DNA from 3 places in the Pseudomonas sp. Pf153 genome. Region 2 is predicted to be linked to each of the others. Evidence: predicted binding sites of a transcription regulator. Region 2 holds the regulator's gene; each other region holds the start of a gene.
The links. The regulator sigma-54, encoded in region 2, starts transcription at its own class of promoters, with help from an activator protein. The targets are predictions, from matches to a motif close to ANTGGCATNNANNTTGCTNT.
Positions count from the first base shown of each region.

Region 1: a site for sigma-54 is predicted at 4,598-4,617, ahead of glnA (glutamate--ammonia ligase). Genes of this name have one in related genera too.
Region 3: a site for sigma-54 is predicted at 6,930-6,949, ahead of AD666_RS15565 (pilin). Genes of this name have one in related genera too.

Region 1 covers NZ_LHVL01000008.1:272,551-282,351, forward strand. The annotation lists gene AD666_RS04105 (glycogen/starch/alpha-glucan phosphorylase) at 1-95, opposite strand, end outside; gene AD666_RS04110 (YkgJ family cysteine cluster protein) at 350-787, shown strand; gene typA (translational GTPase TypA) at 970-2,790, opposite strand; gene thiI (tRNA uracil 4-sulfurtransferase ThiI) at 2,929-4,383, opposite strand; gene glnA (glutamate--ammonia ligase) at 4,710-6,116, shown strand; gene AD666_RS04130 (chorismate mutase) at 6,232-6,792, shown strand; gene AD666_RS04135 (DUF4124 domain-containing protein) at 6,891-7,409, shown strand; gene AD666_RS04140 (DUF4124 domain-containing protein) at 7,406-8,026, shown strand; gene glnL (nitrogen regulation protein NR(II)) at 8,259-9,344, shown strand; gene ntrC (nitrogen regulation protein NR(I)) at 9,341-9,801, shown strand, end outside.
Region 2 covers NZ_LHVL01000018.1:183,337-193,137, reverse strand. The annotation lists gene AD666_RS12945 (HAD family hydrolase) at 1-97, shown strand, start outside; gene lptC (LPS export ABC transporter periplasmic protein LptC) at 105-674, shown strand; gene lptA (lipopolysaccharide transport periplasmic protein LptA) at 661-1,206, shown strand; gene lptB (LPS export ABC transporter ATP-binding protein) at 1,206-1,931, shown strand; gene AD666_RS12925 (RNA polymerase factor sigma-54) at 2,087-3,583, shown strand; gene hpf (ribosome hibernation-promoting factor, HPF/YfiA family) at 3,660-3,968, shown strand; gene ptsN (PTS IIA-like nitrogen regulatory protein PtsN) at 3,981-4,445, shown strand; gene rapZ (RNase adapter RapZ) at 4,447-5,304, shown strand; gene AD666_RS12905 (HPr family phosphocarrier protein) at 5,320-5,595, shown strand; gene AD666_RS12900 (ZIP family metal transporter) at 5,603-6,493, opposite strand; gene AD666_RS12895 (superoxide dismutase) at 6,513-7,136, opposite strand; gene AD666_RS12890 (hypothetical protein) at 7,139-7,579, opposite strand; gene AD666_RS12885 (aspartate ammonia-lyase) at 7,607-8,983, opposite strand; gene AD666_RS12880 (hypothetical protein) at 8,976-9,371, opposite strand; gene pmbA (metalloprotease PmbA) at 9,544-9,801, opposite strand, start outside.
Region 3 covers NZ_LHVL01000025.1:33,625-43,425, forward strand. The annotation lists gene acs (acetate--CoA ligase) at 1-1,129, shown strand, start outside; gene AD666_RS15545 (class I SAM-dependent rRNA methyltransferase) at 1,245-2,261, shown strand; gene AD666_RS15550 (DUF748 domain-containing protein) at 2,380-5,310, shown strand; gene AD666_RS15555 (DUF2845 domain-containing protein) at 5,312-5,608, shown strand; gene AD666_RS15560 (BON domain-containing protein) at 5,820-6,176, opposite strand; gene AD666_RS15565 (pilin) at 6,463-6,885, opposite strand; gene pilB (type IV-A pilus assembly ATPase PilB) at 7,109-8,809, shown strand; gene AD666_RS15575 (type II secretion system F family protein) at 8,812-9,801, shown strand, end outside.

The DNA of each region.
Region 1 (9,801 bases), on a different contig from region 2:
TCGGGGTCCTTGCCGACGGCATAAGTGAGTTTGGTCAACACAGCGTCGCGAAATGCGGCCACTTCAGCTTCGCGAACAAGCGGTTCTTGAGTCATGGATAAGACCTCGAACGAACAGGGAATTGTCTGAGCCTAGACGGTCTGACAGACGGCGCAGGCGCTTGGTTCGGTGGTTTTCCCCACGCGCCGGAGAATCGTCGCCAGGGAATTGCCGGATGGGCGAATGAATGCAGGGGCCGTGCCGCTACTGGAGGGGGTGGTCGGGATCGAAAAAAAATCGGCGGATGGTCGTTCAAAATTTCACCAGTCCCGGTATGATCGCGCGCCCTGACGCATGCTGGTAAACCTCGATGATGAAGCCCAACCTGATCGCCGCCGCGGAGATCGACCGACTCGATACCTGGGCCAAATATTCCGCCCCGATGTGCGGCTCCTGTGTGTCGAGCTGCTGCACGCTGCCGGTCGAGGTCAAGATCAAGGACCTGATCCGGATCGGCATCGTCGATGAGTTCGAGCTGGGCGACCCGCCGAAAAACATCGCCAAGCGCCTGCAAAAGGAAGGGATTGTCGAACGCTACAACCAGAAGTCCGAGATCTTCACGCTCCAGCGCATGAGCAACAACGATTGCCTTTATCTGGACCGCAAGAGCCGGCTGTGCACCATTTACGAGAAGCGCCCGGACACCTGCCGCAACCACCCGCGCATCGGGCCGCGGCCGGGGTATTGCGCGTACAAGCCCAAGGAAGTGGAGCGCGAGCGTAATTCGCGGACGCTGGATCGGTTTTGACTATTTAGCGCCTGACCTACCGTCTTCGCGAGCAAGCCCGCTCCCACAAGGACAGCGCTGAGCCTGTGGGAGCGGGCTTGCTCGCGAAAGCGGCCTGCCGGTCACTGCATAAACCCCAGGCATAAAAAAACGCCCCCGATCTCACGACCGGGGGCGTTTTTCATTCAGCCGGGGCTAAACGATCAAGCCTTGGCTTTCTTGGCAGCGCGGGTACGCTCGCCTTCGTCCAGGATCTTCTTGCGAAGACGGATGGACTTCGGTGTCACTTCGCACAGTTCGTCGTCCTGGATGAATTCCAGGGCCTGTTCCAGAGTGAAGCGAACAGGTGGAACCAGGGCGATGGTTTCGTCTTTACCCGAAGCACGCATGTTGTCGAGCTTCTTGCCCTTGGTAGGGTTGACGCCCAGGTCATTGTCACGGCTGTTCAGACCGACGATCTGGCCGTTGTAGATTTCCTGGCCGTGCTCGACGAACAGCTTGCCACGTGCCTGGAGGGTTTCCAGAGAGTAGGTCAGCGCCTTGCCGGTTTCGACCGATACCAGAACACCGTTCTGACGGCCGGACATGTGGCCGGACTTCATGGTGTCGTAGCGATCGAAGATCGAGGTCAGGATGCCGGCACCGTTGGTCAGGGTCAGGAACTGGTTACGGAAGCCGATCAGGCCACGCGCCGGGATGTTGTATTCCAGGCGCACACGGCCCTTGCCATCCGGGGACATGTTGGTCAGGTCGCCCTTACGCAGCCCCATCTCTTCCATCACCTTGCCCTGGGATTCTTCAGGGATGTCGATGGTGACGTTCTCGAACGGTTCCTGCTTGACGCCGTCAACGACGCGGATGATCACTTCCGGACGGCCTACGGCCATTTCGAAGCCTTCGCGACGCATGGTTTCGATCAGTACCGAGAGGTGCAGCTCACCACGGCCGGAAACCTTGAACTTGTCGGCCGAGTCGCCTTCTTCAACGCGCAGTGCCACGTTGTACAGCAGCTCCTTGTCCAGACGCTCCTTGATGTTGCGGGAGGTCACGAACTTGCCTTCCTTGCCGCAGAACGGCGAGTCGTTGACCTGGAAGGTCATGGAAACGGTCGGCTCGTCCACGGTCAGAGGCTTCATCGCCTCGACAGCGTTCGGATCGCACAGGGTGTCGGAGATGAACAGCTCTTCGAAGCCGCTGATGCAGACGATATCGCCGGCTGCCGCTTCTTCGACGTCCACGCGGTGCAGGCCGTGGTGACCCATCAGCTTCAGGATACGGCCGTTGCGCTTCTTGCCGTCGACATCGATCGCCACCACCGGGGTGTTTGGCTTGATGCGACCACGAGCGATACGGCCAACACCGATCACACCCAGGAAGCTGTTGTAGTCCAGGGCCGAGATCTGCATCTGGAACGGACCGTCACGGTCAACGGCAGGCGCTGGGACGTTGTCGACGATCGACTGGTACAGCGGGGTCATGTCTTCCGCCATGGCGGTGTGGTCCAGGCCGGCAATGCCGTTCAGGGCCGAGGCGTAGACGACCTGGAAGTCCAGTTGTTCGTCGGTGGCACCCAGGTTGTCGAACAGGTCGAAGATCTGGTCCAGAACCCAGTCAGGACGCGCGCCCGGACGGTCGACCTTGTTGATCACGACGATCGGCTTGAGGCCGGCTTCGAAAGCCTTCTTGGTCACGAAGCGGGTCTGCGGCATAGGGCCGTCCTGGGCATCCACCAGCAGCAGCACGGAGTCGACCATCGACATCACGCGCTCTACTTCACCGCCGAAGTCGGCGTGGCCGGGGGTGTCCACGATGTTGATGTGGTAGCCGTTCCAGTTGATAGCGGTGTTTTTCGCCAGGATGGTAATACCGCGCTCTTTTTCCTGGTCGTTGGAGTCCATCACGCGCTCGTCGTTGAGCTCGTTGCGCTCCAGGGTGCCGGATTGGCGCAGGAGTTTGTCAACCAGGGTGGTCTTACCATGGTCAACGTGGGCGATGATGGCGATGTTGCGTAGATTTTCGATCACTTGTGTATCTCGATCAGAGGATTCGGTGTGCTGACAGGTCGTGGCAGCGATTTACGTTGAGTCCGACAAAGCCGTTACAGCTTGCCGGCGGCGTCGGGGGGCCGGTGACGCAGGCCACAGGCAAACAGCCCCGGGCACTTAGCTCGGTCGATAAACGCGCACATTGGCATGCCCCTCACTGAGCAAATGGTGAGCATGCAGGCGACTCATCACGCCTTTGCCGCAATACAACAGGTACTGGCGAGTAGGGTCCAGTTCCTTGAAACGCGCGTTCACTGCATAGAACGGCATCGTTTTTACCTCGACGCCGGCGACGCTCAGCGGGTCATCCTCAGCTTCATCCGGGTGACGGATGTCGATGACGATCTGGCCGGCCAGCGCTTCGCCGACTTCTTCAACCTGGATGTCCTGGCCCAATTCATCGATCACCCGATCGATCGGCACCAGCCTGGCGTTTTCGATTGCACGATCGAGCACCGCCATGTCGAATTCTTTCTCTTCATGCTCCACGCGCCCGCGCTTGGCAGCCGTCTTCGGATTGACCGAAATGACCCCGCAATATTCCGGCATGTGGCGGGCAAAATCGGCGGTGCCGATGGCGTCGGCCGTGTCGATGATGTCCTGCTTGTGGCTCGCGATCAGTGGGCGCAGCACCAGTTTTTCGGTGACACAGTCGATGACCGACAGGTTCGGCAGCGTCTGGCTCGACACCTGGGAAATCGCCTCGCCGGTGACCAGCGCGTCGATGTGCAGGCGGTCAGCGATGCTCGACGCGGCACGCAACATCATACGCTTCAAAATGACGCCCATATGACTGTCGTCGACTTTCCCGAGAATCTCGCCCAGGACTTCCTCGAACGGCACACTCACAAATAACACGCGCTGGGAGCTGCCGTACTTCTTCCAGATAAAGTGCGCCACTTCCATTACGCCCAGTTCATGGGCACGCCCGCCAAGGTTGAAGAAGCAGAAATGGCTCATCAGCCCGCGACGCATGATCTGGTAGGCCGCCACTGTGGAGTCGAAGCCACCGGACATCAGCACCAGCGTCTGCTCCAGCGCGCCCAGCGGATAGCCGCCGATGCTGTCGTGCTGGCTGTGGATCACGAACAACCGCTGGTCGCGAATTTCGATGCGCACTTCGATCTGCGGTTCTTTCAGGGAGATACCGGCGGCACCGCATTGCCGGCGCAGCTGGCTGCCGACGTACTTCTCCACGTCCATGGAACTGAACGGGTGTTTGCCGGCACGCTTGCAGCGCACCGAAAAAATCTTGCCGGCCAACGCATCGCCATAATGAAGCTTGCATTTGGCGACGATGTCGTCGAAGTCCCCCAGCGGATATTCATCGACCTGCAGGAAATGCGCGATGCCCGGCATGCAGCTCAGGCGTTCGGTCATTTCCTTCAAGACCTTGGGTTCGCTGACGCGCGTTTCCAGCTCGAGGTTATCCCACACGCCGTTCACCACCACGACCGGGTCCAGATCACGGAGCACGGCGCGAATGTTCTTGGCCAACTGACGGATAAAACGCGTCCGGACAGGGCGGCTCTTGATGGTGATCTCGGGGAAGACTTTTACGATTAGTTTCATGAAAACAGCGCGCGAACGGCCAGCCGAAAAAGGGGGGCGCGGATTATAGCGGAAATTGCTCAAGGTTTAACCAGTTAATATGCAGTCGGTTTTAATGCACCAAAATGGATCACCTACACTGATGATCGCCACATTACAGTGCGTGATTGTCCGACAATCCCCGTTTTCGGCCCTCTGAAAGCGTGGGTTTGGTGCAAAAAACCCATGCTGGGGCACTGGCATGCAATTTGCTCCCTTGTGAGGCAGGTTGCCTTGGCCGAGTATTCGCGCCGGCATCACTCATATTCAGGGCACACCATTACCGCCCGAAGCCACCCGGAGGACATATGTCGAAGTCGGTTCAACTCATCAAAGATCATGACGTCAAGTGGATTGATCTGCGCTTCACTGACACCAAAGGCACTCAACATCACGTGACCATGCCGGCCCGTGATGCGCTGGATGACGATTTCTTCGAAATCGGCAAGATGTTCGACGGTTCCTCCATCTCTGGCTGGAAAGGCATCGAAGCTTCCGACATGATCCTGATGCCGGACGACGAAACCGCGGTCCTGGACCCGTTCACCGAAGAACCGACCCTGATCCTGGTCTGCGACATCATCGAACCTTCGACCATGCAAGGCTATGACCGCGATCCACGCGCCATCGCCCACCGTGCCGAGGAATACCTGAAGTCCACCGGTATCGGCGACACCGCTTTCTTCGGTCCAGAGCCTGAGTTCTTCATCTTCGACTCGGTCAAGTTCAAGTCCGACATCTCCGGTTCCATGTTCAAAATCTTCTCCGAACAAGGTTCGTGGATGTCCGACCAAGACGTGGAAGGCGGTAACAAAGGCCACCGTCCAGGCGTGAAAGGCGGTTACTTCCCGGTTCCACCGTTCGACTTCGACCACGAGATCCGTACCTCCATGTGCAACGCACTGGAAGAAATGGGCCAGACCGTCGAAGTTCACCACCACGAAGTGGCGACTGCCGGCCAGAACGAAATCGGCGTGAAGTTCAACACGCTGGTCAAGAAGGCTGACGAAGTCCAGACCCTGAAATACGTTGTACACAACGTTGCCGACGCTTATGGCCGCACCGCGACCTTCATGCCGAAGCCTCTGTACGGCGACAACGGTTCGGGCATGCACGTTCACATGTCGATCTCCAAGGACGGCAAGAACACCTTCGCAGGCGAAGGCTATGCCGGTCTGTCGGACACTGCCCTGTACTTCATCGGCGGTATCATCAAGCACGGTAAGGCCCTGAACGGCTTCACCAACCCGTCGACCAACTCCTACAAGCGTCTGGTTCCTGGCTTCGAAGCTCCGGTCATGCTGGCCTACTCGGCTCGCAACCGTTCCGCCTCGATCCGTATTCCTTACGTCAACAGCCCTAAAGCGCGCCGCATCGAAGCACGCTTCCCGGACCCGGCTGCCAACCCGTACCTGGCCTTCGCTGCACTGATGATGGCCGGTCTGGACGGTATCCAGAACAAGATCCACCCTGGCGATGCCGCCGACAAAAACCTGTATGACCTGCCGCCTGAAGAGGCCAAGGAAATCCCACAGGTTTGCGGTAGCCTGAAAGAAGCCCTGGAAGAGCTGGACAAGGGCCGTGCGTTCCTGACCAAGGGCGGCGTATTCAGCGATGACTTCATCGACGCTTACATCGCACTGAAAAGCGAAGAAGAAATCAAGGTTCGCACCTTCGTACACCCACTGGAATATGAGCTGTACTACAGCTGCTGATCCGGTAGCGTCGCCCCAGGCGGCGTGAACCAAGAGAGGCCTCCTTCGGGAGGCCTTTTTTGTGGGCGCAATATACGTGCATCATGCGTCACCCCCAGCAAACGAGAGATCATCCATGACTTTGCGCTCCAAGCTCTGCCTTGCCCTCTCAGCGGCGTTGATGGCCACCGCCGCCAACGCCACCCCAGCCCCCGATGCCCTTACCCCGCTGCTTAACGCCATTGGCGAACGCATCGCCATCGCCGATCAGGTGGCCTTGAGCAAATGGGACAGCCATAAGCCAGTGGAAGACCGTCAGCGCGAGCGCGAAGTCATCGCCGCCGCTGTCGCCCAGGCGCCGGTCTACAAGCTGACGGCCGAAACCGTGGAGACGTTCTTTGCAGCTCAAATAGAAGCCAACAAATTCGTGCAGTACGTCGATTTGTCCGACTGGGCCATGGAGGGCAAGGCCCCGGACATGCCACGCGCCGACCTGGTGAACCAAATCCGCCCGCAACTCGACCGCCTGCAAAAACGTCTGCTGCAGCAACTGGCCGATTTCTCCCCTTACCGCACCGACCCACAATGCCCGCGATGGATCGCCCGAGCCACCCACCATAACAAGCAGCACCCGATACGCCGGCTCGCCCTGATCCGCGCCACGGCGGAGTTGTGCATCACACCACCAAAAGCCTGACCCAACCCATTCCCTCTGGGTCAATGCGCAACGACTTGGGCCAACCGCCCTTCCTGACCTATGCTGGAATCCAACACTTTCATTTCTCGGTTGATTTTATGGGTCGTGGTTTTCCAGGCGTTCTGTTGTTGCTGTTGGCGTTGCCTGCGGCGGCGCAGATCTACAAATACACCGACGCCAACGGCAACACCGCCTACAGCAACCAGCCGCCTGAGGGAGTGCCGGCCCAGGCGGTCGAGCTGCCACCGCTCAACAGCATCGAACCCCAGGGCCCGAGCAGCCCGGATACTCCGACGCCCCCTGCAATCAACGAAAAGCCGCGCAACGCCTACCAAACGCTGGAGCTGACAGACATTCCCACCGAAGAAGCCCTGCGCGCCAACAACGGCACCTTTACCGTGGGCGTCCGAGCCCAGCCACGCCTGCAAAGCCCACATCGGTTCAGACTTCTGTTGGACGGCCAACCCTATGGCCAGCCGACCAATGTGCCGCGGCTGCAATTAGTGAATATCGACCGAGGCGAGCACAGCCTGGCGGTCCAGGTCATCGACGCAGACACTGTCGTGCAACAAAGCGAAACCGTCACGTTCACGGTACAACGGGTGCACCGGCCATGATCCGCTGGATGCTCCTGGGCCTGGCCCTGGTCGCCCTGCCGGGGCTCGCACAGGTCTACACTTACATCGACGCCCAGGGTAATCGGGTCTTTACCGATCAACCGCGCCCCGGCAACGCGAAAAAAGTCCAACTGCCGCCCGGCAACCGGATGCCAACCCCACCCGTCAGCACCGCACCGGCACCGACCTCCGACGAGCCGCCCAGGCCCGTGTTTCATTACGAGATGCTCCGACTGTTAATTCCCGAGCCGGACGCCACGATACGCAGCACCGCCGGCGAGCTTATCGTCACGGCTACCAGCGAACCGGGACTGAAAAAAGGCCACCGCTACCGCCTGCTGCTGGACGGCCAACCCACGGGCGAACCCGGACCAAGCCCGGTATTTGCCTTGAGCAACGTTGATCGCGGCACTCATCACCTTGCGGTGGAAATCCTCGATGAGCAGGACCGTATCGTCGAACGTACCGCCAACCAGCCTTTCCACATGCAGCGCATGTCCCTGGCGCAGAAGCGCCGCGTCAAGCCCTGCGCCATGGCCGATTATGGTCAACGTCCGGAATGCCCCCTGGCCGACAAGCCCGAAGAAGAAAAGAGCAGCATCCTTCCATTCTTTTAGCGCCCATCAAGCTTGCGCACTATATTGGTGCAAAAAGTTGCAAGCCTTCCCATCGGCCTGCCCTTTTTGGTTCGAAAGTACCCGAAAAAACTGGCAGAACGCCACGTAACTGGGCGAAATCCAGCCCATTAAGGCTCTAAACGCTTCTTTTCGGAGCCTTGGTTTGGTTTTTGCATTTTCCTTGGCACCAGCGCGTCATACGCGTGCTTGCTACGCTTCAAAAGAGGTCCTGATGACCATTAGCGACGCACTACACCGCTTGTTGCTCGACAACCTCACCACCGCGACCATCCTGCTCGACGCCGAACTGCGCCTCGAGTACATGAACCCGGCGGCGGAAATGCTCCTGGCCGTCAGCGGCCAACGCAGCCATGGGCAATTTATCAGTGAGCTGTTCACTGAGTCGGCCGAGGCGCTCAATTCCCTGCGCCAGGCCGTAGAGCAAGCCCATCCGTTCACCAAGCGCGAAGCAATGCTCACCGCCCTGACCGGCCAGACCCTGACCGTGGACTATGCGGTGACACCGATCCTGAACAACGGCGCGACTCTGTTGCTGCTCGAGGTCCATCCTCGTGACCGCCTGTTGCGCATCACCAAGGAAGAGGCCCAGCTGTCCAAGCAGGAAACCAGCAAGATGCTTGTGCGTGGCCTGGCCCATGAAATCAAGAACCCTCTTGGCGGGATTCGCGGCGCGGCACAGTTGCTTTCCCGGGAGCTGCCGGAAGAAAGCCTCAAGGACTACACCAACGTCATCATCGAGGAAGCGGACCGCTTGCGAAATCTTGTGGACCGAATGCTCGGCTCGAACAAGCTGCCCTCACTGGCGATGTGCAACGTCCACGAAGTGCTGGAGCGCGTTGGCAGCCTCGTGGAAGCGGAAAGCCAGGGCTGCATCACCTTGGTGCGCGACTATGACCCGAGTATTCCCGACGTCCTGATCGACCGCGAGCAAATGATCCAGGCCGTTTTGAATATCGTGCGCAACGCGATGCAGGCCATCAGCAGCCAGAACGAACTGCGCCTGGGCCGCATCAGCCTGCGCACCCGCGCCATGCGCCAGTTCACCATTGGCCACGTGCGCCATCGCCTGGTGACCAAGATCGAAATCATCGACAACGGCCCGGGCATCCCCCCGGAGCTGCAGGAAACCATCTTCTTTCCCATGGTCAGCGGCCGTCCGGACGGTACCGGGCTGGGCCTGGCCATTACCCAGAACATCATCAGTCAGCATCAGGGCCTGATCGAATGTGAGAGCCACCCTGGCCACACCACCTTTTCGATCTTCCTGCCACTGGAACAAGGAGCCACATCGACATGAGCCGTAGTGAAACCGTGTGGATCGTCGATGACGACCGTTCTATCCGCTGGGTCCTGGAAAAAGCCTTGCAACAGGAAGGCATGACCACCCAGAGCTTCGACAGTGCCGATGGAGTCATGAGCCGCCTGGCCCGTCAGCAGCCGGACGTCATCATCTCCGACATTCGCATGCCCGGCGCCAGTGGCCTGGACCTGCTGGCCCGGATTCGCGAGCAGCACCCGCGGCTACCGGTGATCATCATGACCGCCCACTCCGACCTGGACAGCGCCGTTGCGTCCTATCAGGGCGGCGCTTTCGAGTACCTGCCCAAGCCGTTCGATGTCGATGAAGCGGTGTCGCTGGTCAAGCGCGCCAACCAGCATGCCCAGGAACAGCAAGGTCTGGAAGAAGTGCCAGCCTTGGCCCGGACTCCGGAAATCATTGGCGAAGCGCCAGCGATGCAAGAGGTTTTCCGCGC
Region 2 (9,801 bases):
CACGGCACGAGGCGGCGAAGGCGCGGCCCGTGAATTCTGCGAACTGATCCTGCGCGCCCAGGGCCGCCTCGAAGCGGCCAACGCCGCGTACCTGTGAGCCATTTATGCTGAGCAAGAAGATTCGCACCATCGTGGTGTTCGGCTGTATCGCAGCGATTTTCGCGGCGGTAGGCTACTGGAACATCAGTCCGGAACGCTTTCTCGACCGGCCTGCGGCCCAGGTCGAAGAGAAGATAGACTGGTACGCGACCAACACGCACACCCTGCAGTACCTGCCCGACGGCAAGGTGCAGTACGAAATGACGGCCGACAAGGTCGATCATGTGAAGGCCACCGACATCACGTTGGTGACCACGCCGGACCTGAACATGTTTCGTGGCACCGATTTCCCGTGGCATGTGCAAAGCAAGCACGCCGAAGTCAATTCCGGTGGCACCGAAGTGGAGCTCATCGACTCGGTACGCGTGGCCCGCACCGACGAGAAAAACCGTACGACCATCATCACCACAAGTCGCATGACCGTGTTCCCGCAGCAGGAATATGCGCAGACCGAGCAACCCGTTAGAATCGACGGCGCCGGCGGTGTATCGACCGGCACGGGAATGAAAGCGTATCTGAAGGAAAGCAGGATACACCTGCTATCGAACGTAAGAGGACAGTATGAAGCTCGCTAAAACCCTCCCTATTTTGCTCAGTCTGGGCGCAGCACTGGGAAGCGCGAGCGCCTGGTCCCTCCCCAACGACCGCGACCAGCCTATCCGCATCCAGGCCGACGACGCTCAGCTTGACGACAAGAACGGCGTGGCGACCTATAAAGGTGACGTGATCATCACCCAGGGCTCGATGAAGGTGACCGGCAATACCGTGACCATCACCCGCACCCAGTCCGGCGATATAGACGTGGTGACCTCCGTGGGCAACCTGGCCTATTTCGAGCAACTGCAGACAGCCGGCGACACCAAGCCCGTCCAGGGCTACGGCGTGACCATCCAGTATCACGCCTCCCAGGACCGCGTTGTGCTGATCGACCGCGCCAAGGTCATCGACAAGGACAACAACGTCACCCAGGGCGAAAAAATCGTCTACGACACCAACAAGAAACTCGCCAGCGCCGGTCGCGCCACCGGCAGCAAGGTGACCGAGCAGCGCCCACGGATCGACATGGTCATCCAGCCGAAAAAGAAAACCGAGCAGAAGGCCCAGTAATGGCAACTCTGAAAGCTCAGCACCTGGCCAAGAGCTACAAGGGCCGCCAGGTTGTGCGTGATGTCAGCCTGTCCATCGACAGCGGGCAAATCGTCGGCCTGCTCGGCCCCAACGGCGCGGGCAAAACCACCTGTTTCTATATGATCGTCGGCCTGGTACAGGCCGATCAGGGCCGCGTACTGATCGACGACCTGGACGTCAGCCACCAGCCCATGCATGGCCGGGCGAAAGCCGGCATCGGCTACCTGCCTCAGGAAGCATCGATCTTCCGCAAGCTGTCGGTGGCCGACAACATCATGGCGATCCTCGAAACCCGCAAGGATCTCGACAAAGCCGGCCGCCGCCAGGAGCTGGAAAGCCTGTTGCAGGAATTCCACATCAGTCATATCCGTGACAACCTGGGCATGAGCCTCTCCGGCGGCGAACGACGCCGGGTGGAAATCGCGCGAGCCCTGGCCACCGCGCCGAAATTCATTCTGCTCGACGAACCGTTCGCCGGCGTGGACCCGATCTCGGTAGGCGACATCAAGCAGATCATTCACCACCTCAAGGCCAAGGGGATCGGCGTGCTGATCACCGACCACAACGTGCGTGAGACCCTGGACATCTGCGAAACCGCCTACATTGTCAATGACGGACAACTGATCGCCGAGGGCGACGCGGCGACCATCCTGGCCAATGAACTGGTCAAGGAAGTCTATCTGGGTCATGAGTTCCGCTTGTAGGCATAACGTGTTTGGTAAATTGGCCCGGCACCGCTGATTTTATTGCTAGGCAAACACTTCAGTTTCAGGCATATAATTTGCTTAAGGTTTGGCGCTCCGGCGCCATGTAGTGGATGGCGCATGTGCGCCGGCGAATAAGGTGTTAAGCCCCTGCCATGAAACCATCGCTAGTCTTGAGAATGGGCCAGCAGCTGACGATGACGCCGCAGCTGCAACAGGCTATCCGCTTGCTCCAATTGTCGACCCTGGACCTGCAACAGGAAATCCAGGAGGCCCTGGAATCCAACCCGATGCTCGAGCGCCAGGAAGAAGGCGACGACTTCGATAACACCGATCCGCTGGCCGACAACGTCGAGCAGAAAACCAGTACCGAGATCCAGGAACCGTCCTATCAGGAACAATCCGCCCCGACAGTGGACAATCTGGAGGATGGCGAATGGAACGAACGCATTCCCAACGACCTGCCCGTGGATACCGCTTGGGAAGACGTCTACCAGACCAGTGCCAGCAGCCTGCCCAGCAGCGATGACGACGAGTGGGACTTCACCACCCGCACCTCCGCCGGCGAGAGCCTGCAAAGCCACCTGTTGTGGCAGTTGAACCTGGCACCAATGTCGGACACCGATCGCCTGATTGCGGTGACCCTGATCGACTGCATCAACAACCAGGGCTACCTGGACGAGACCCTCGAAGAAATCCTGGAAGCCTTCGATCCCGAGCTGGACATCGAGCTGGACGAGATCGAAGCCGTCCTGCACCGCATCCAGCAGTTCGAACCGGCCGGCATCGGCGCCCGCAGCCTCGGCGAGTGCCTGCTGCTGCAACTGCGCCAATTGCCCGCCAAGACGCCTTGGCTGGCCGAAGCCAAGCGGCTGGTTACCGACTACATCGATCTGTTGGGCGGTCGCGACTACAGCCAGCTTATGCGGCGCATGAAACTCAAGGAAGATGAACTGCGCCAGGTGATCGAACTGGTCCAGAGCCTCAACCCGCGGCCGGGCTCGCAGATCGAGGCCACCGAACCCGAATACGTGGTCCCCGACGTGATCGTGCGCAAACACAACGATCGCTGGCTCGTGGAGTTGAACCAGGAAGCGGTCCCCAAGTTGCGGGTCAACGCCCAGTATGCAGGGTTTGTAAAGCGCGCCGACACCAGCGCCGATAACACCTTCATGCGCAACCAGCTGCAAGAAGCGCGCTGGTTCATCAAGAGCCTGCAAAGCCGTAACGAAACCCTGATGAAAGTCGCCACCCAGATCGTCGAGCATCAGCGCGGTTTCCTGGAGTATGGCGACGAAGCCATGAAGCCATTGGTCCTGCATGACATCGCCGAGGCGGTGGGCATGCACGAATCGACGATTTCCCGCGTCACCACTCAGAAATTCATGCATACCCCGCGGGGAATCTATGAATTGAAATACTTTTTCTCCAGCCACGTCAGTACCTCCGAAGGCGGCGAATGCTCGTCCACGGCCATCCGCGCGATCATCAAGAAACTGGTGGCGGCGGAAAATCAGAAAAAGCCGTTGAGTGACAGCAAGATCGCTGGTTTACTGGAGGCACAAGGCATTCAGGTGGCCCGCCGTACCGTCGCCAAATACCGCGAATCCCTCGGGATCGCGCCTTCGAGCGAACGCAAGCGGTTGATGTAACAGGCCACGCCACAGCGTTCCAGTGGCAGGTATTTCTGCCTGCCGCTTTATGCACTGGCAACGAAGGAGAAGCTGTATGCAAGTCAACATCAGTGGACACCAACTGGAAGTGACCGAACCTCTTCGTCAATACATCGGCGAAAAACTCGACCGACTGGAGAGGCATTTCGACAAGATCACCAACGTTCAAGTCATCATGACCGTCGAAAAGCTGCTGCAGAAAATCGAAGCCACGTTGCATATCCCCGGTGGAGAAGTGGTCGCCAACGCCTCGCATGAAGACATGTATGCCGCGATTGACCTGCTGACCGACAAACTGGATCGCCAACTCAAAAAGCATAAGGAAAAGACCCAGAGCCTCCTCCAGGGCGCGACCGGTCGTTAATCTCCCCAATCCATGATTCGACTAGAAACCATCCTGACCCCCGGCCGTTCCAAGGTGAACGCGCCGGGAGGCAGTAAAAAGAAAGCTCTCGAACAGATTGCAAACCTGATCCATCACGAAGTCGAGGATCTGGAAATGCAGGACGTCTTCGAGGCCCTCGTTGCCCGAGAAAAGCTCGGTTCGACCGGTTTTGGCAACGGCATCGCCATTCCCCATTGCCGCCTCAAGGGTTGTACCGCACCGATCAGTGCGCTGTTGCACCTTGAAGCCCCTATAGATTTCGACGCCATCGACGGCGCACCGGTCGACCTGCTGTTCGTATTGCTGGTCCCCGAAGCGGCCACCGATGCACACCTTGAACTGCTACGTCAGATCGCCAGCATGCTGGACCGCAAGGAAGTTCGCGACAGACTGCGCAGCGCATCGAGTAACGAAGCCTTGTATCAGGTTGTCCTGGACGAACAGAACGGTCATTAACATGCGCCTGATCATCGTCAGTGGCCGCTCCGGCTCCGGGAAGAGTACAGCCCTCAATGTACTCGAAGACAACGGCTATTATTGTATCGACAACCTGCCGGCAGGCCTGCTGCCGGAGCTGGCCGAGCGCGCCCTGATCCATACCGAACTGGCGCAACCGCTGGTGGCGGTTTCCATCGATGCACGCAATCTGCCCAGCCACCTGTCGCGGTTTCCCGAACTGCTCGCAGAAGTACGCAGCAAGCACATCCAATGCGATGTGCTGTACCTGGACGCCGATGAAGAAACATTGCTCAAGCGCTTTTCCGAAACCCGTCGCCGCCACCCGCTGAGCAATGCCAGCCGTTCCCTGGCCGAAGCCATCCACGACGAAAGCCAGTTGCTGGGGCCGATCGCCGACCTGGCGGACTTGAAGCTCAATACCACGCACCTGAACCTTTATCAGCTGCATGACACCATCAAATTACGTCTGCTGAACCAGCCCGAGCCAGGCACGGCGTTCTTGCTGGAGTCATTCGGGTTCAAGCGTGGCATGCCAGTGGATGCCGACCTGGTGTTCGATGTGCGCTGCCTGCCCAACCCGTATTGGAAGCCGGAACTGCGCGACCAGTCCGGGCTTGACCAGCCAGTGATCGACTACCTGGAGGCCCAGGCGGATGTAGAGGAGATGTTCCAGGACATTTCCGCCTACCTGCTCAAATGGCTGCCCCGCTTCGCCGCGAGCAATCGCGCCTATGTCACCATCGCCATCGGCTGTACCGGTGGTCATCATCGTTCCGTCTACCTGACTGAGCGCCTGGGTCGCCTCCTGCAGCCCTCCCTGAAGAATGTCCAGGTTCGCCACCGCGACCTCAGCTAAAGGATTCACATCGCGATGCCAGCTCAGGAAATTGAAATCATTAACAAACTGGGTTTGCATGCCCGTGCGTCAGCCAAGTTCGTGGGTGTAGCGGGTAGATTTCCTGGTACAGAGATCAGAGTCGGACGAACGAAAGATGCCACGATCGACGGCAAGAGCATCATGGCAATGATGATGCTCGCCGCTGGCAAGGGCACCAAGATCTACCTGGAAACCAAGGGCGAAGAGGAGCGGGAAGCGATGGATGCGCTGGTGGCCTTGATCAACAATTACTTCGACGAAGGCGAATAACCCCCTGTCACGCCAACGCCGTATCCAGCACCATCATCAGGCAAAAACCCACCAACAATCCCAGGCTCGCCAGTTTCTCGTGACCATTGCGGCGGGATTCGGGAATGACCTCGTGGGTCACCACCAGCAGCATCGCCCCAGCCGCCAACGCCAGGCCCAGGGGCAAGAACATCTCGGCCAGGCTCACCACCCAGGCGCACAGCAGCGCAAACACGGGCTCGACCAGCCCTGACGCCGCACCAATCAAGAACGCCTTGACCCGCGACATGCCCGCCGTAGCCAGCACCAGCGCGATCACCAGCCCTTCGGGGACATCCTGCAAGGCGATACCCATCGCCAGGCTGTCAGCATCGGGCATGCCGCCCCCTGCCGACACGCCCACCGCCATGCCCTCTGGAATGTTGTGACCGATGATGGCGAACACGAACAACCAGATCCGCCGCGCAATGATCGGACGTCCTGGCGCCGCCACCAGCCTCTCGGGGCTGGCCGAAACCTTGCGGTCCACCAGGTACAACCCGAACGCCCCCGACAGAATGCCAAAGCAGGTAAGGCCGCTGGCGGCCCAAGGCGTGAATCCCAATTGCTGCGCCGCGGCAATGCCCGGCACGATCAGCGAAAACGCCGTGGCAGCGAGCATCACCCCGGCACCGAAGCCCAGTAGCGAATCGCCCACGGCCTGGGGCATGCGCCGGATGACCAGCACCGGCACGGCCCCCAGCGCGGTGCCCAAGGCACAGAGCCCGCCGCCTTGAAGGGCCCGCAGCAGCCTGGACTCCAGGTCCAGCCACGCCAAGCCCTGGGCCGCCAACAACATCATCCCGGTCAACACCAGCAATGACCCCAAGGCATAGCGGAACATCCGTCCGCTTCCAATCGCCAGTGTTTGAGTGTCCATAGTCAGCCTTGGAAGGTGTTCATGAAGGACTCGACGCCAGCGCCGCCTGATAGCGTCGGGCGACTTCAGGCCAATTGATCACGTTGTAGAAAGCGTTGATGTATTCGGGCCGACGGTTCTGGTACAGCAGGTAATACGCGTGCTCCCACACGTCCAGGCCCAGGATCGGCGTATTGCCGTTCATCAGCGGGCTGTCCTGGTTGGCGCTACTCTCCACCACCAAGGTCTTACGCGGGGTCACGCTCAGCCAGGCCCAGCCGCTGCCGAATCGGCTCAGCGCAGCCTTGGTGAATGCTTCCTTGAATCGCTCCAGCCCCCCCAGTTGTGTCTCGATCGCTGCGCCAAGCGCACCGTCCGGTTGGCCGCCGCCCTCAGGGGACATCACTTCCCAGAACAAGGAATGATTGGCATGGCCGCCGCCCTGATTGATCACCGCCGCCCGTAGGTTCTGTGGCAACTGCTCCACGCTGGCCACCAGTTTTTCGATGGGCCATTGGGCGTACTCGCTGCCCTCCACCGCGGCGTTGAGGTTATTGATATAGGTCTGGTGGTGTTTCGTGTAGTGGATCTCCATGGTTTTCGCATCGATGTGCGGTTCCAGGGCGTCGTAGGCGTAGGGCAGCGCAGGCAAGGTAAAAGCCATTTTCAATGAACTCCATAATGAAGAGGGGCATTGCGGTGCAAGGGTGACGTGTCTTTGCTGTGGAGCAACCGTTGGGTGCGGGGGTACTCGCCATGCTCACTGATGAAACCCAGCAGTTCGACATAAGTCCTGTGGCTCTGGCGCATCGCGGCCGCACGCAGGGCCGCCGGCATGCACTCGTCTTGCAGGGTCTGCAGCAACCGTTGATGGATGGCGCACAAGTATTCGGCGCTCTCCTCTGGCTGGTTCAGGCGCAGGTGCAAGTCCGCCAGATTGTGGTGGGAGACGACGCAGGCGGCCACGGCCTCATCGGCGTCAGGCCAGCGTTCATAAAGCACCTGGGCCAGGGCCAGGGCTTGCAGGTAGGCTTCGCGGGCATCCACCAGTTCGCCCAGCATGAAATGACGATTGGCTCGTTCGATTGTGCGTTTCCAGTGCTCCATGATGAGTCCTCCACACAGGGATCGGAATTACACACCACCCGCCGTGAGCTTCTCGGGGTCCAGCAAGACCTCCAGTTCGCTACGCGACAGGTCAGTGTGTTCCAGGGCGACATCGATGACCGGGCGGCCTTGTTGATAAGCCGTCTTGGCGATTTGCGCGGCTTTCTGGTAACCGATGATCGGGTTCAATGCTGTAACCAGGATCGGGTTGCGCGACAGCGCCTCCTTGAGCCTGGCCTCGTTGACCTTGAAAGTGGCAATGGCCTTATCCGCCAGCAACCGGCTGACATTGGCCATCAAGGCGATGCTGCTCAGCAGGTTCTGGGCGATGATCGGCAACATCACGTTCAGTTCGAAGTTGCCCGACTGGCCGGCCACGGTGATCACCGTGTCGTTGCCGATCACCTGGGTCGCGACCATCGCGGTGGCTTCCGGGATCACTGGGTTGACCTTGCCGGGCATGATGGAAGAGCCCGGCTGCAAGCCCTCCAGCTCGATCTCGCCCAGGCCAGCCAGGGGCCCGGAATTCATCCAGCGCAAGTCGTTGGCGATTTTCATCAACGACACCGCCGTGGTCTTGAGTTGCCCGGAAACCGCCACCGCGGTGTCCTGGGAACCGATCAGGGCGAAGAAGTTCTTGCCAGGCGTGAATTGCACCTGAGTCAGCAGGGTCAGCTGTTGGCTGAACAGCTCGGCGAAGCGAGGGTGGGCATTGACCCCGGTTCCCACCGCCGTGCCCCCCTGGGCCAGGGCCTGCAGGCTTGGCAGCAGCTCCTGCAAATGGCCGATATTGGCTTTCAACTGCTGCGCCCATCCCTCCAGCACCTGGCTCAGGCGGACCGGCATCGCATCCATCAGGTGGGTACGACCGGTCTTGATGAACGGATGAACCTCCATCGCCTTGTGCTCGATCACCTGGACCAGATGTGTCAGCGCCGGCAACAACTGCTCATGCAAGGCCAGTGCGGCGCTGACATGAATGCAGGTGGGGATGATGTCGTTACTGCTCTGCCCGCAGTTGACGTGATCGTTCGGGTTGACCGTCTCTCCCAGTAACCGGCTGGCAAGGGTGGCGATCACTTCGTTGGCGTTCATGTTCGAACTGGTGCCGGAGCCGGTCTGGAAGATATCCACCGGGAAGTGATCCATGAAATGACCTTCGAGCAGCCCTTGCGCCGCATCGACAATGGCTTTGCCCTGAGCCGCGCTGATCTGTCCCAGCTCCACGTTGGCCCGGGCGGCGGCGGCCTTGGCAAGGATCAGTGCGCGAATGAACGGCGCAGGCATGCGCTGGCCGCTGACGGGGAAGTTATCCACGGCACGCTGGGTCTGCGCGCCGTACAGGGCATCTGTCGGGACGTGGAGCTCGCCCATGCTGTCGCGTTCGATACGGGTATTACTCATCGGGAAATCCTTGTACCGGTTCATTAAGAGAGAGGGAGGGTGCCAAGACGCAGGTCGCCAGCGCCCAGGCATGGCTCTGCCAACGCCTCAGGCGACATTGGCAGAGTGATTGGCGTTCGAGATCGCGCAATGGGCGCCAGGCCTGATCGAGACAGAGCGCCCGCCAGTGCCAGGGCAGCGCGATATCCGAGGCGGTGTCGAGCAGCAAGCGAAAGGCCGTTTCGCCGATCATCCATGGCGAAGTGGCGGTACAGCAGGCCAGATAGCGCCCTTCGGCCAGGTAGTGCTCGATCAACCGCGGTTCGTCCGGGTTCATCGCACATCGGATCTGACGACTCATCCAGCGCCAGCTTTCAAGGTAAGGCTGTTCGTGCAAGGCAAGACTCATGACCGGGGCTCAATCGGCTAATGAGATTAATTATTAGATGATAATAAGAATCAACACAAGCCTTGAGAGAAAACACATTTTTGCCAGGCCCTGGGTCCAAACAGGGTCAAGCGGACATAAAAAAAGCGCGTCACCCGCTAGGTTGACGCGCCGTCCTTATTGCGATGACAGGTCAGCTGCCCGCCACCGTCATCCGCTCGATCAGCACGGAACCGGTGCGGATGTTGCTGCGCAGTTCCAGGTCGTTCCCCACGGCCAGGATCTGCTTGAACATGTCGCGCATGTTGCCGGCGATGGTCACTTCCTGGACCGGGAATTGGATCTCGCCATTTTCGACCCAGAACCCCGCCGCGCCACGGGAGTAATCCCCGGTCACCATGTTCAGGCCATGGCCCATCAGTTCGGTCACCAGCAACCCACGTCCCATGCG
Region 3 (9,801 bases), on a different contig from region 2:
CGTATTGCACACCACCGGCGGCTATCTGCTGCAGGCCGCAATGACCTTCAAGTACGTACTGGACTACCGCGACAACGAGGTGTTCTGGTGCACCGCCGACGTCGGTTGGGTCACCGGCCACAGTTACATCGTCTACGGCCCGTTGGCCAACGGTGCCACCACGCTGATCTTCGAAGGTGTACCGAGCCATCCCGACAGTTCGCGCTTCTGGCGGGTGATCGACAAGCATCAGGTCAATATTTTCTACACCGCACCTACCGCCCTGCGCGCGCTGATGCGCGAAGGCATCGAGCCACTACAGAAAACCTCCCGCAAGAGCCTGCGACTGCTCGGCAGTGTCGGCGAGCCGATCAATCCGGAAGCCTGGGAATGGTATTTCAACAAGGTCGGCGAGCAACGCTGCCCGATTGTCGATACCTGGTGGCAGACCGAAACCGGCGGCATCATGCTCAGCCCGCTGGTGAGCCAGCAACAGCTCAAACCGGGCTGCGCCACCCGGCCGATGTTCGGCGTACAACCGGTACTGCTGGATGAAGCGGGCAAGGAAATCAGCGGTCCCGGCAGTGGCGTACTGGCGATCAAATCCAGCTGGCCCGGTCAGATCCGTAGCGTCTACAGGGACCATCAGCGCATGGTCGATACTTACTTCAAGCCCTATCCCGGCTATTACTTCACCGGCGACGGCGCCCGTCGCGACGAGAACGGCGATTACTGGATCACCGGGCGCATCGATGACGTGATCAACGTCTCCGGACATCGCATTGGTACCGCCGAGGTGGAAAGCGCCCTGGTCCTGCACGACAGCATCGCCGAGGCAGCGGTCGTCGGCTATCCCCATGACCTCAAGGGCCAGGGCATATACGCCTTCGTCACGCCCATGAACGGGGTCGAGGCCAACGAGGAGCTGAAGAAGGAACTGCTGGCCCATGTCAGCAAGGAAATCGGCAGTTTCGCCAAGCCGGAACTGATCCAATGGGCGCCGGCGCTGCCCAAGACCCGGTCAGGCAAGATCATGCGACGCATCCTGCGCAAGATCGCCTGCAACGAACTGGACAGCCTCGGCGATACCTCGACTCTGGCCGATCCGAGTGTGGTGGAGGGGCTGATCGACAAGCGCTTGAATCGCTGAACGCTCAACGGCGACTCTCCCCACCTTGTGGGAGCGAGCCTGCTCGCTCCCACAAGGACCATACCCGTCATTACTGCTAAACTCCCGCGCCTCATTTCTCTAAGGCGCGCTTGGCATGTCTTCCTTGAATCAGGCGCTGCGCGCCGCCCTCGACCAGCGTCATGATCTGCTCGGCCAGTTGCAGCAGCAAGGCACCGATTGCTACCGGCTGTTCCATGGCAGCCAGGAAGGCGCACCGGGCCTGACCGTCGATCGCTACGGCCCGCAGCTGTTGGTGCAGAGTTTTCATGAGTCACTGGAACGCGATGCCTTGTTGCACATGCACGACATCGTCAACCAACACCTGGGCCTGGACACGCTGCTGGTCTACAACGACCGCGCCCGGGGCAATTCACGGATAGACCGCCAGGACGCCGTCTACCAGGCTGACGAGGCCGCCCTGCAAGACCTCGTCGGCCACGAATGGGGTCTTAATTATCGCGTTCGCGGGCGCCATGCCGGACAAGACCCGTTGCTGTTCCTGGATCTGCGCAACGCCCGTGGCTGGGTCAAGGCACACAGCCGGAACAAAAGCGTGCTGAATCTGTTCGCTTACACCTGCGGGGTTGGCCTGAGCGCCGCGGCCGGTGGCGCGCGGGAGGTATGCAATCTTGACTTCGCCGAAGGCAACCTCGCCGTGGGTCGGGAGAACGGCCTGCTCAATCCGGGTTTACCGCCCATGGAGTTCGTGCAATCCGATTACTTCCCGGCGATCCGCCAGTTGGCCGGCCTGCCCATCAGCCAGCGACGCGGACAGAAATTACCGAGCTATGTGCGCCTGGAACCTCGCCAGTACGACCTGGTACTGCTGGACCCACCGGCCTGGGCCAAGAGTGCTTTCGGTACCGTCGACCTGCTGCGTGACTACCAGAGCCTGCTCAAACCGGCGCTGCTGACCACCGCTGACGATGGCGTGCTGATCTGTTGCAACAACCTGGCGAAAGTCTCCATGGATGACTGGCGCGAACAGGTGCTGCGCTGCGCGGGCAAAGCCGGCCGACCTGTGCGGGAATGGAGCGTGCTGACGCCCGGCGACGATTTTCCCTCCAGGGACGGGAATCCGCCGCTCAAGACACTGGTCCTTCAGTTCTAAGCCAACCTCCGCAGACCTACGGAAAAAACGGACAAATCCGATAAATCTCAGTGGTTTCGGAACCGTAAACGCATGCCATACTCCAAGGCACTCCGATTCACACCAGACGAAGCCACACATGTCCAAAGGATTGAAGCGCGCTTTCGCCGCACTGCTTATCGCACTGGCCCTCTACAGCCTGCTGGGGTTTCTGATATTGCCGGGCATCGCCTTGCGGATCGCCAACCAGCAACTGGCCAGCCATGCCACGGTGCCGGCCCAGCTCCAGCGCATCGAACTCAATCCATTCAGCCTTGAAGTCACCTTGTGGGGGCTGAATGTGGGCGAACCGGGCAAGGAGCAGGTCGGCTTCGAACGGCTGTACGCCAACCTGCAAGTCGACAGCCTGTGGTCCGGCGCCCTGCACCTGGCCGACATCGAGCTCGACAAGCCCAAGACCGAGATTGTGTTCGCCAAGGATGGGCAACTGAACCTGCTGGGCCTGTTCAAATTACCGCCCAGCGAGCCTGCTCCGGCGAACCCGGACGCCAAGCCGTTTCCCCTGCGGGTCGATAGGATCAAGCTCGCCACCGGATATGTGCATTTCCAGGACCTGCGCCCCAGCGAGCCCATCGAGTTCCTTTACGACGCGCTTGATTTCGAACTGAAGAACCTCAGCACTCTGCCCGACGACAGCGCCGACATGACCCTGGTTGCCGCCGGGCCCGAAGGCGGGAAAATCGACTGGACCGGCAATTTCAGCCTTTCGCCAATCGCCTCCGAGGGCAAGCTCAAGGTCACCGATGGTCAGATGAAATTCTGGTGGCCCTATGTACGCGATGCGGTCCCCCTGGTGTTGGAAAACGGCATCGTCAACCTGAGCACCGACTACAAACTCAACCTGGCCAAGGGCACCGAACTGCTCTTGAGCAACGCTGCCGTCAGCGTCGCGCCCTTCGCCATCAAGTCTCCCGATGGTCGTCCACTGGCCAGGCTCGAACGCCTGGATGTCAGCGAAACCACGGTGGACCTGGCCAAACAGCAAGTGCTGGTGGGCAAAGTCCGCAGCCAGAAACTGGAAACCTGGGCGGCCCGGGAGGCGGACGGTCAACTGGATTGGCAGAAATTGTTCGCCAGCCAGCCGGCGAAGCCCCAGGTCAAGGTGGAACCGGCATCGGCGCCGGCAGCCGCCGACTCCCCCAAACCCGAACCCGCTCCGCCGAGCAAACCATGGCAGGTCCTGTTGAAGGACGTGCAATTGCGCGACTACCAGGTGCACCTGGCCGATCGCCAGGCCCAACCCGCCGTGGCGCTGGACGTCGGCCCGCTGAACCTCGACCTGCAGAACTACGACACCCTCAACGGTTCGCCCTTCACCCTCAAGCTGGACACCGGCCTGGGTAAACAAGGCAAGATCCTGGCTGACGGCGAAGTCAACCTGAACCCGGTCAGCGCCAGACTCAAGGTCAAGACCCAGGATATCGACTTGCGCGTCGCCCAAGCCTACATCAATCCTTTCATTCGGCTGGAGCTGCGCTCCGGGATGCTCGGCAGCGACCTGGCGGTAGATCTCAAGGGCATCGACCCGCTGGCGTTCGCGGTCACCGGTCGCGCCCAGGTCGACCAATTGCACACGCTCGATACTCTCAAGACCCGTGACTTCGTCAAATGGCAAAGCGTGGTCGTCGAGGGCCTCAACTACCAGCATGGCGACAGCCTCTCCATCGACAAGGTCAACCTGTTCCAACCCTACGCGCGCTTCATGATCAACGACGATCGCACCACCAACGTCGATGATCTGCTGATCCCGCAACCGCCCGACAGCGCGAAGAACACGGCGGCCAAACCGGCGTCCCAAGGGAAGCCGCTGGGTATCCACATCGGTGCGATTGCCATCAATGACGGCTCGGCCAACTTCGCCGACTTCAGCCTGACGCCAAATTTCGCCACCGCCATCCAACAGCTCAACGGCCAGATCGGCACCATCGACAGCCGCCAGGCCAAACCGGCCAGCGTAGACGTCAAGGGCAAGGTCGACCGCTATGCCCCGGTCACCATCAAGGGGGCGCTCAATCCGTTCGACCCCATGGCCAGCCTCGATATCGCCACCAGCTTCAAGCGGGTCGAGCTGACAACCCTGACGCCCTACTCCGGCAAATTCGCCGGGTATCGCATCCGCAAGGGCCGGCTCAATCTCGATTTGCATTACCGCATCACCCAGGGCCAGCTCCAGGCCGAGAACAAGGTGGTGGTCGAGCAATTGCAATTGGGCGAAAAGGTCGACAGCCCGGACGCCGTCAGCCTGCCGTTGAAGCTGGCCGTCGCCCTGTTGAAGGATTCCGAAGGCAGGATTTCCATCGAGTTGCCCGTGTCCGGCAACCTCAACGATCCGCAGTTCAGCGTAATGCCGATCGTCTGGCAGACTCTGCGCAATCTCGTGGTGCGGGCGGCCCAGGCACCGTTCAAGCTCATCGGCGGGTTGGTGGCCGGTGGTGGCTCCGAGGACCTGGGCAGCGTGGCGTTCGCACCGGGCTCCAGCGAGCTGAGCAAGGAAAACGAGGGTGTGCTGCTCAAGCTGTCCGAAGCGCTTGGTAAACGTCCGGAACTGCGCCTGGAGATCGAAGGCACCGCCGCCGAGAGCAGCGATGGTCCATTGCTGGCCTCCCAGCGCCTGGAGCGTGAGTACCAGTACAACTACTACAAGATGCTGCAACGTCGGGGCGATAAAGTTCCGGCCAAAGCGTCGTTACTGGAAGTTCCGGAAGACGAAAAGGCTCCGCTGCTGGAAGGCATCTACCGCACCCGCCTCAAGACACAACCGCCGGTCGAATGGTCGCAACTGGATAAAAAAGCCCGTATCGAAAAACTGCGCGAAGGGGTCATCAAATTCTGGAGCGGCAGCGAGGTATTGCTGCGCGAACTGGGCCAGGAACGGGCGAGCAGCATCAAGGACTTCCTGGTGGACAAAGGCAAACTGGCCGACGACCGTGTCTATTTTATCGACGCCAGCCTCGGCCAGGCCGAAAGCGATGGGCGCGTGATCACTCCCATGCACCTGGACGCCGAATAAGATGAAACGCTCTTGCTGGCTCTCCCTGGGTTTGTTGCTGGTTGCGAGCCAGGCACCGGCGGCCGACACGTTGCGCTGCGGCAGCCAGTTGATCAGCGTCGGCGACCGCTCCAGCGAAGTGCTGCAAAAATGCGGAGAACCGGCGGCTCGGGATGACCTGGGCTATAAGCGCAGTGTCAATCGGCGGGAAGAGTACCCGGTGGAAGAATGGACCTATGGGCCCAACAGCGGCATGTACCAATACCTGCGCTTCGAGGGTAATCGATTGGTACAGATCACCAGCAAGCGTGGGCGCTGAACCGCAACCGCTTCATGGCAAACAAGGTTGATGTCTGTTCCACCGCAGTCTTTGAATAGCCTATGCAGAATAGAACAGGCCCCCGGCAACGCCGGGGGCCTGTGGACGGCCACCTCCCTGTGGCCTTTCGCATGAACTCCAAAGCAACGGCAAACGTATGACTCAGCCCGTTTGCCGTGCCTTCTCCCGGTCCAGGCGAGAAGTCTTGGCGTTATTCGGCCTTCAGACCATCAGCCGATACGTCTTGCACGCCTTTGATTTTCTTGGCAATCGCCACGGCGGTTTCCTTCTGAGCCTTCGTTACAGCGACGTCCGAAGACAGAGATACAACGCCTTTGTTGGTTTCAACCTTGATATCGGTGCCTGGAATGCCTTTTTCAGTGACCAGGTCCGCTTTGACCTTGGTGGTGATCCAGGTGTCTTTGGTTTCTTCCTTGGCTTTCGTAACTTCGCCAGCAGCCAGCATCATTGGAGCCTGCGTCGCTTGAACGTTCTGGGCAAATGCGGCGTTAGCCATGGTCAGGGTCAGTGCGGTAGCAGCAGCGGCAGTGATAGCGAACTTCTTCATACGAGTAACTCCTGTTTTTCTCAGAAACTGCCGGGAAATGCAGTCCGGCAGGGCTGTCAGGAGTAGTGCGAAGGGTGTGCCAGTTTTTTATTTCAAAAAAAATCTATAAAAATCAACAATTTAAGCGAAACGGTATTTTACGGAATCATGCAAAATGCATGACCCGTCGATTTTGTACATGCAACATGCGGGTTTCGGCCATGGCTTAAGCCACTGAATTGCAGAGCATTTTCCTACAACAAAAAACCCCGCTAAAAGCGGGGCCGGTCAGACCAACCTTTATGCCTCAACCACCTGCAGCGGCACCGGTGCAGCCCTTGGGAGCGTATTCCTGCTCAGCCGTGGTGGCGCATGTCCATACCCCGGTTCCCGAACGACTCAGCGTAATCGTCTTGCCCACCACCGGACCCGGCGCATTGAGGATGGTGCAGCCAATGGTGCCAACCCCTGTAGAGGCAACACCCGAGGCAGTGGTGGTGCAGTTACTGGTCGTTGCCGTCCCGCCAACAAGTTCGAGGGTCGGGTTGGTACCCGAATTGATCGTGTCCTCGAACGGCACCTTCAACGCAGTGATCTCCGCCAGGCCCGCCGTCACCTTGGCCCGCGCCTGGTATTTGGAATATTGCGGCAACGCAAAGGTCGCCAGGATGCCGATGATCGCCACGACGATCAGCAGCTCGATCAGGGTAAAGCCACTCTGCTTGTTCATAGACATCTCCATACATGAGGTGGAGTCTCATGGTTGGGGCAGCCGTTGCAGGGCACATGCCAACCGTCCGGAGCCATGCCCACCGGGGGTTCGGGGCCACAGAAGCCTTGCGCCCCATCCCTACAACCGCACTATCTGACATTTTTTGTCACCCCAACCCGCTGGTTTGGTGTTGATGCTTGACTAGGCTATAAGTCATGAACTGTCTGCGTCCGGGATCCCCATGAATGACATCGCCCTCAGCGGCCTGACCAAGCAACTGGTGCTGGCCGAACTGCTCACCGAACAAAGTGCGCAACAGGCGCATCAACAGGCCCAACGCAATCGCATGCCCCTGGTCAGTTATCTGGTGCAGAACAAACTGGTCCAGAGTCGCCAGGTTGCGGAGATCGCCTCAGAACACTTCGGCGTCGCCCTGCTGGACCTCAACAGCCTCGACAAGGAGGCCCAGCCTACGGGCCTGGTCAGCGAGAAACTGGTTCGCCAGCACCATGCGCTGCCGCTGTGGCGACGGGGCAACAAACTGTTCGTGGGCATTTCCGACCCCACCAACCACCAGGCTATCAATGACATTCAGTTCAGTACCGGCCTGACCACCGAAGCCATCCTGGTGGAGGACGACAAACTCAGCGATGCCATCGAAAAGTTCTTCGAATCCAGTACCACAGGCCTGGAAGGCATGGGCGATGTAGACCTCGATGGCCTGGACATCGAGTCGGGCGATGACCACAAGCAGGACGCCATCGCCGGCCTGGACGCCGACGATGCGCCGGTGGTGCGCTTCGTCAACAAGATGCTGCTGGATGCGATCAAGGGCGGCTCTTCCGACCTGCATTTCGAGCCTTATGAAAAATCCTACCGTGTGCGGGTCCGCACTGATGGCATGTTGCGCGAAGTCGCCCGACCGCCGATCCAGTTGGCGACCCGCATCGCCGCGCGCCTGAAGGTCATGGCCAACCTGGATATTTCCGAACGGCGCAAGCCTCAGGACGGGCGGCTGAAAATGCGCTTGTCGAAAACCAAATCCATCGATTTCCGGGTCAACACCCTGCCCACGCTCTGGGGCGAAAAAGTGGTGATTCGGATTCTCGACCCCTCCAGTGCGCAGATGGGCATCGACGCCCTGGGCTACGAACCGGACCAGAAAGAGCTGTACCTGGCGGCCCTCAAACAACCGCAAGGGCTGATCCTGGTAACCGGGCCGACCGGCTCGGGCAAGACCGTCTCGCTCTACACGGGGTTGAATATCCTCAATACCGTGGACATCAACATTTCCACAGCCGAAGATCCGGTGGAAATCAACATGGAAGGGATCAACCAGGTCAACGTGAACCCACGCCAGGGCCTGGACTTCGCCCAGGCGCTGCGCTCGTTCCTGCGCCAGGACCCGGATGTGATCATGGTCGGTGAGATCCGCGACCTCGAAACAGCCGAAATTGCCATCAAGGCGGCCCAGACCGGGCACATGGTGTTGTCGACGCTGCACACCAACAGCGCTGCCGAAACCTTGATCCGTTTGCAGAACATGGGCATTCCCGGCTTCAACATCGCCACGGCGGTCCACCTGATCATCGCCCAGCGGCTGGCGCGCAAGCTGTGCAGCCATTGCAAGAAGGCCATCGAGATTCCCGAAGAGACGTTGCTCAAGGAAGGTTTTCCCCGGGAACGCATCGGCTCGTTCACGATCTATGAGCCGGTCGGTTGCGAACAGTGCAACAACGGCTACAAGGGACGCGTGGGGATTTATGAAGTGGTCAAAAACACACCCGAGCTGCAACGGCTGATCATGGCCGAGGGCAACTCGCTGGAAATCGACCTGCAAATGCGCAAGGACGGCTTCAACGACCTGCGCGCCTCCGGGCTGCTCAAAGTGATGCAAGGAGTGACCAGCCTCGAAGAAATCAACCGGGTCACCAAGGATTGAGCATGGCGGTCAAGGCAGTCAAAACCGATACCTATACGTGGGAAGGCAAGGACCGCAAGGGCACGAAAATGTCCGGCGAGCTGGCCGGCCAGAGCCCGGCACTGGTCAAGGCACAATTGCGCAAGCAAGGCATCAATCCGGAAAAGGTGCGCAAGAAGTCCGCCTCGATATTCGGCAAGGGCAAGCGCATCAAGCCGCTGGATATCGCCCTCTTCACCCGCCAGATGGCCACGATGCTCAAGGCCGGCGTGCCGTTGTTGCAGGCGTTCGACATCATTGGCGAAGGCTTCGACAACGCCAACATGCGCAAGCTGGTGGATGAGGTGAAACAGGAAGTCGCCGCCGGCAACAGCTTCGCCGCGTCGTTGCGCAAATGCCCGCAGTATTTCGATGAGTTGTATTGCAACCTGGTGGACGCCGGTGAACAGGCCGGCGCACTGGACACGCTGCTGGATCGGGTTGCCACCTACAAGGAAAAGAGCGAAGCCCTCAAGGCCAAGATCAAGAAAGCCATGACGTATCCGACGGCCGTCATCCTCGTCGCGGCGGTGGTCACGGGCATTCTGCTGGTCAAGGTGGTGCCACAATTCGAATCGGTGTTCGCCGGGTTCGGCGCCGAGCTGCCGGCGTTCACGGTTATGGTCATCGGCCTCTCGGAGTTCATGCAGCAATGGTGGTGGCTGCTGCTGGGTGGCCTGGTGGGCGGCTTTTTTGGCGTGAAGTACGCGCTCAAGCGCTCCCAGGGGTTTCGTGACTGGCGCGATAAATGGCTGCTCAAGCTACCGCTGGTAGGTGCCCTGATGTACAAATCCGCGGTGGCCCGCTACGCCCGCACGCTGTCCACGACTTTCGCGGCCGGCGTGCCGCTGGTGGAAGCCCTGGACTCGGTTTCCGGCGCCACCGGCAATGTAGTGTTCAAACGTGCCGTGCAGCGCATCCGCCAGGATGTCTCGACCGGCATGCAACTGAATTTCTCCATGCGCGCCTCAGGC